2 regions of the Exiguobacterium sp. s57 genome follow, and region 1 is predicted to be linked to the other one. Evidence: predicted binding sites of a transcription regulator. Region 1 holds the regulator's gene; the other holds the start of a gene.
The links. The regulator NrdR, encoded in region 1, represses ribonucleotide reductase genes. The targets are predictions, from matches to a motif close to AACACNATATATNGTGTT.

Region 1 (3,431 bases):
CGTTTGCGAATCGACTCATACGCCTCACGCACTTCTTTTCGATTCATCAACTGAGACAGCGATTGGTTGATTCGTTCCATCCCCTCACCCCTTCTCTTTCAATTCATTCAATAGTTTCACAAGCTCCGCATCATCTGGGACGGACGATTCGAGTTCCTTCTTCCTTGCCTGATCGTAAGAACGTTGTTGTTTCGCTTCATCCTCGAGCCACTTCGGCATGTCTCCTTGTTGGTTCTTACGACGTGACCCAACAGTCGTTCGTTGCCCATTTTCTCGTTTTTGCTGTTTCTTCTCAATCAGTGCATCTTGTGTCTCTTCACGCTCTAACGCTTCTTTCGCATTCGTATAGCCTGCTGTCTTCCAGCTTGTCGCAATGCGAAGGACGTAGTTCTCGTTCAGACGAGTCTGCTTCTTCACTTCAATGCAATAATAGAAGAGCGCGTTGATGACACCCGGAGCGAGACCGAGTGTATCAACAAGTTCGATGACTAACTGCTCATCACTTTTAGAGAGTTGTGGCGTCTTTCGTAAAGTAGACACGTATTGATGAGGGTGCGCGGACTCCATCACCTCTGGGTCATGAAGATCCCCAAGCTTCGTCTCCTCAAGTTCCACCGTTTTCTCTTTTCGGTGACGGGTCTGTTTCTTCTTCAGCTGCAATACCATTTGACGACAGCCGTCCCGTTTTTCTTGTTCACTGAGCGGAAGATATGCTTCGTGGACAAAATATTCTTTCAACATCTCGGCCATCGTCTCTTCATCGAGTTGAGAAACATACGCAAGTTTCGTAATTGTTTCATCTAATTTTTTTGTAAAAAAGCCAACTGGGAAATTCGTCAGTTTTTTCACAATGCCCATATCGAACGAATAGTTAATTTCAATCTTCGCACGATCCGGTTTTTCGTAATTCTTTTGAGTGAACGCCCGGTGATTGACTCCTTTGACGTCGAACACTTCATTGAAGTCTTTCGTTACTTCGACGATACCGGCCGGCAATGGGTCGATTGTAAAACGTCCTTGCAGTTGCTTAAAACGCACTTCTCCAACTTTATAAAAAAGGAAGCTTGATAACAGCCCATCATTTAAAAACGTGTGCGGTGCGAGCGGAACTCGCAACTGATAAACGTATTGAGTTAATCGGGCATCTTTCGTTTTGTAGGTACGTACTAATCCGATTGCTTCTAGCCGGAATAAACTATCGGTCAATTCATTGATTGAGTACTCTAACATCTCACACAATGCACTGTGTGACATATAGTTCGATTTCATTTTACCGGGCTTCAATTCGCTCCATAGCGTCTGATAAAGCGCGAGCGCCTTCACCCCGATAACCGGTTGATATAGGTGATAGAGGGACTGATACGATTCACGGTCGACAAGACCTGTACTCATAATCAATAGTTCGTCTGTCCCAAAAATTGTACGTTCTTTCTCCATGGCTCTCTCCCTTGAAAAAGGGCGACCAGCAGGCCGCCCTTTAGTTGGTCGAATTTTCTTGCTTCATTAAATCTTCAAGTTCTTTAAAGAACACCGTGATGTCTTTGAATTGGCGATAAACTGAGGCAAATCGAACATATGCGACTTCATCTACACGCGCCAGTTCATTCATCACCAGCTCCCCCACTTGCTCACTCGGAATCTCCGACTGCGCGAGGGCTCGAAGTTGCTGTTCTACTTTTGTCACAACTCCTTCAAGTTGCTCTAAGGTAACCGGTCGTTTTTCACACGCCCGAATGATGCCGCGGAGTACTTTTTCACGACTGAACTCTTCACGATTTCCATCTTTCTTTACAATAATGAGAGGTGTCTGTTCGACTGTCTCAAATGTCGTAAACCGATAACCGCACTTTTCACATTCACGACGACGTCGAATCGAATAATGGTCTTGCACCGGTCGGGAATCGAGCACTCTCGTTCCATTGTGATCACATTTCGGACAACGCATGCTCAAGCCTCCTTATCGTTCGACAGTTTTATTTCCTATAGCACGTAGCGGGAATTGCTGTGAGAGTGCCTCGTAGTAGTGAGATACAATTTGTGCAAGGTCTACACCGAGGCGCTGTTCACGATTCAGTGTGAAGTCAACCGCTGTACGCCCCCCGTCAACTTGTACGATTGTGACGAGTCCATCCCATCCTTCTCCGATGAATGAAAGTTCTCCACGGTTCGTATCGATTCGACGTACCGACTGATCTTTTGATTGAATGAGTTCTTCTAGCCACTGTATGATGGCATTCGGAGATGCCGCATAGTAGCGTGTCTGTAATGACTCGTTTTTATGAGTGTCTTTCGTTTCAATATGTGTTTGTAACTTATCTAACAGTCCCATAATTCACCTCAACGCTTGAGTTATATACGTTAAGCATATCAAAATTAAGGCGACAACAAAACATTTAAAAGGGCTGACCGTTAAACGGCCAGCCTCAAAAGGTTCTTCAGAATTATTTAGTTAATGCAACTTGTGCTTCAGGAACACGAATTGGTCCCATTCCACGTTCAAGTTTAACATCTTCACGTACTTTTGCATCCAAGCCTTCGGCGATATACTGCGATGCCGTAGCCGGATCGATTCGATCTCCACATGTGAATACGTCAACTGACGCGTACCCATGTTCAGGGAAACTGTGAATCGTTAAGTGTGATTCTGAAATGATGACGACTCCACTCACGCCGTGCGGCGCAAATTTGTGGAATGCGACTTCGCGGACTTCAGCGCCCGAACGAAGAGCAGCATCGACGAACAAACGCTCGATGTAGTCGATATCATTTAATTTGTCGGGATTGCACTCCCAAAGTTCTGTAATAATGTGACGTCCCATAGTATCCATATTAGTGGATCCCCCTTTACATCAATGGTCTCAAAGTAGTTGATGATCACTCACTTTGTGCCTGAATCGCCCACAACCACGGGGGAAAGTTAGTCCTAAGAGGTCCTAACCCTTTAAGTTGCGTTTGTCAGACCAATTGAAGTTCACGAAACTGAGTGTAACGTGTTTAGGACGTCGTTACAAGACATTTGATTAAAAAAATCAGAAATATTTTTTTCTTCGTAATATTTTTTATACGTGTGTTTCTCGTTGTCCAATTTGTAGATAGCTAGCCACCATATCTAATAAGTCCACGACACGGCATGAATACCCCCACTCATTATCATACCAAGCGAGCACTTTAACATGGTTTCCTCCGAGGACCATTGTCGAATCCATATCGATAATCGAAGAACGATCGTCCCCGTTAAAATCAATCGACACGAGCGGTTCTTGGGAAATGCCTAAAATGCCTGTCATTTCTCCGAACGCTGCCCGTTCGAACGCTTTATTGACTTCATCGATTGTTACATCTCGGTGGAGTTCCACGACTAGGTCGACGAGTGACACGTTAGGTGTCGGAACACGGAGCGCCATTCCGTTCAATTTCCCTTGAAGTTCGGG
Region 2 (3,431 bases), 510 kb from region 1:
GATAATGAGATTGTTAAAAAGATGGATTCAAGGAAAATAAATTATTCTATGAACGATTACTCTGAGGATGAGAATTCTTTTTATTACTGCAATGCAATAATAGAAAACGAAAAAGATGTAAGGTTTTTGATTAACGAAACGTACTTGATACCTGCTCAAAATGGGTTTTATAACATTATCTTTAAAGATGAATTGAACTTCACTTTTAAAAAATATGGTAAGTGGCTGTTCTCTAGAACTCAATTTGTACCTTTAATTGATATGAGCATACCAACTTCTTTTATTAAAGTAGATGGAGATGGTCTTGGATTTATTTTATTTTCTAATGAAAAAAAATATGAGACTATTGAAGAACTAACAAAATATATACCTCATAAATTTGATATTGATTATTTAAACGAAAATGAATTGTGATGGCAGCAATTTATACAAGTTCTAACGTATAATGCCGATACATGTATGCAATGATCGAATTGTGCTGATTAAAAAATTGACAAGGCTACAACGTGCTTACTTCATGGAAGGTATTAGCATCGATAGTAACGAGTTAGAGGGACAGGAAATCTTTGTTTGTCATCTCTTATTGTCTCCTGTTACCGCTGAGATTCATTTCAAAAAAATTGAATCGGAACGGAATATCACTGATGAAATTTCCACTATGATTTAAAGAGATTTGGATAGTCATTCTCCCTAAAAACGGGAGATTTTTTATTTGTCACAAATCCGCCATATGTAAACGATTACGATGTGAACACTCTGTCAATTCCTTCTAGAAGTGATTGCCAACAGAGACTGTACAGTTTATATTGTTAATGATTTCACATATTAGAACTGATACTTTCCTATTTAATTATTCAGAAAGAAGGGTTTGTGACATGGCATCAATGGAAATCCATGCACTCGAATCATTACGGAAAAAAGCACAGGCTTCCTCGCAAATGATTCATTATCGTCCAATGGAATACTTTTTACGGGCAATGTTAGCCGGGATCTTCATCGGCTTTGCTTCAATCTTTACGTTGAAAGTCGTTAACGGTATGTATTTAGCGGAATCTCCGTTCACGACACTCATCGGGGGCTTCTCGTTCGGGATCGCGCTCGTCATGATCATCTATGGGGGAGCGGAATTGTTCACGGGAAATACGATGTATTTCACAACGTCGACACTTCGCGGTTATACGACGCTCAGTGATACGATGCTCGTCTGGTTGCTCTGCTTCGTCGGAAACGCACTCGGGGGCATCCTTTTCGCATTATTACTAGCACCGACTGGCGTCATCCAAGAACTTGGCATGAACAACTGGTTGTTCTCCGTTGTTGAGGGGAAAATGCATCATACGACGGTCGAAATTTTCTTCCGCGCTATCTTCTGTAACTGGATGGTCTGTCTCGCTATTTTCTTACCGAAACAAATGAAAAATGAGTTCGCTCAAATCTTCTCGATGATCTTCCTTGTCGCGGTCTTCTTCGCTTCAGGATTCGACCACGTCATTGCCAACTTCGTCTTGTTCGCCTTAACGCTCGTCGTCCCACATCCTGAGACGATCAGCATGGCAGGTGCGATTCACAACTTAATTCCTGCGACGTTCGGTAACATTATCGGTGGAGCGCTCTTCATGGGAGCCATCTATACGTGGCTCAACTCGAAGGGTCTCCGTGAAGCACAAGAATTAGAGGAAGAAGTCGAATTAAAAGTTGTAAAAGCTGTTAAATAAATGATGTTTGTCACATGCAGCGTAGAGCCTTGTCTTACCGAAGACGAGGCTCTTTTTTATCGTATGCCACAAATAAACTGTCACAATATCGACTCGTGACCATCGAGAAAAATACGTGCCATAATCTATATATAGGATTAATAAAACGATTAAGATTGTTTTGAATCCATATATAGTGAGGTGATGGGTTTTGAAATTACTGCAGTTGTATGAGGACGTCTGCATCTTACCAGACCAAGACTTAGTACAAGAGAATGCGAACGTGGACGGTAAATCCCCGCTCGGGAAACTAGCACGACTCTCTTCGGAAGTGTCGAAAGAACTATCGCAGACGTATTTGATGTCGGAGCGACCAAAACAGGCCGTCACTGATAACTATTTATACGTGCACGACGCCGACTATTACATCACAGGCTCGACGACATGTTGTCAAATTCCACTCGGTCAATTATTAAAAGATGGATTCCATACGGGGCATGGAACAATCAGGTCACCAAAGGACATTCGCTCCGCCATGGCACTCGCATCGATCATCCTTCAAGCGAATCAAAATATGCAACACGGGGGGCAGGCGTTCCCGATGTTTGACGTCGATTTGGCACCGTATGTCGAGAAGACATATGAGCGTCAACTGAGCCGACTCCAATCATTGCCTGTTGACTGGGACGATGCGCAATTGGAGACACTCGCGGAAGAAGAAACGATCTCTGCGACGTATCAGGCGTGTGAGGCGTTTATTCACAATGCGAACTCGATGCACTCACGAGGTGGCGGGCAAGTGCCTTTCGTTTCGATCAATTATGGAACGGACACATCAAAGTGGGGACGCATCCTCATTCGAGAGCTACTTCGTGCCACGGAACGTGGGTTAGGGAATGCAGAGACCCCGATTTTTCCTATTCAAATCTTTAAAGTGAAGGAAGGCATCAACTTCCACGAGGACGATCCGAACGTCGATCTTTTCCGTGAAGCGTGTCGCGTCACGGGCAAACGGCTTTTCCCGAACTTTTCTTTCATCGATGCCCCGTTCAACGCGTCATACTACGATGGGACGCATGCATCTGAAGTGGCGTATATGGGTTGCCGCACTCGGGTCATGGGAAACCGGCACGGAGAAGAGACGTCGATCGGTCGTGGCAATCTTTCCTTTTCCACACTCAACTTAGTGAAGATGGCACTTGTCTCGGAGTCGATCTCGGATTTTTACCGCATTCTCAACCAATATGTCGACATCGGGATCGAACAGTTGATCGAGCGTTTCGAATATCAATGTACGCGTCGCGCTGAAGAATTCCGATTCCTCTACACACAAGGTGTCTGGCGTGGAAGTGAGCTGTTACATATTCATGATGAAGTCCGAGACGTATTGAAACAAGGAACGCTTTCACTCGGTTTCATCGGACTCGCTGAAACGTTGAAGGTGTTGACGGGAGGTACACATGCCGAGTCGCGTGAGGCGGAACGACTCGGTCTCGACATCGTCACGCACTTGGCCAATCGCATGCGTGTGGCAGCCGAAACGTACGACTTGAACTTTTCGTTGCTCGCGACACCGGCAGAAGGATTGTCAGGTAAATTTGTAACGCGAGACCAGGAAGCGTTTGGGATGATTGAAGGTGTCACCAATCGTGCCTTTTATACAAATTCATTCCACGTGCCGGTCTATCAGTCTGTATCGATTCGTGAGAAAATTCGGATTGAGGCACCGTATCACGC

Region 2: KNO98_RS01435 (anaerobic ribonucleoside triphosphate reductase) is a predicted target of NrdR. The motif match lies at 1,878-1,895, and genes of this name have one in related genera.

What each region holds. Positions count from the first base shown of each region.
Region 1 is NZ_JACSKR010000001.1:777,466-780,896, forward strand. Features, by position in the region: gene dnaI (primosomal protein DnaI) at 1-80, opposite strand, end outside; gene KNO98_RS04020 (DnaD domain protein) at 85-1,437, opposite strand; gene nrdR (transcriptional regulator NrdR) at 1,478-1,945, opposite strand; gene KNO98_RS04030 (hypothetical protein) at 1,958-2,329, opposite strand; gene speD (adenosylmethionine decarboxylase) at 2,442-2,828, opposite strand; gene KNO98_RS04040 (glyceraldehyde-3-phosphate dehydrogenase) at 3,060-3,431, opposite strand, start outside.
Region 2 is NZ_JACSKR010000001.1:271,772-275,202, forward strand. Features, by position in the region: gene KNO98_RS01425 (hypothetical protein) at 1-414, shown strand, start outside; gene KNO98_RS01430 (formate/nitrite transporter family protein) at 885-1,715, shown strand; gene KNO98_RS01435 (anaerobic ribonucleoside triphosphate reductase) at 1,906-3,431, shown strand, end outside.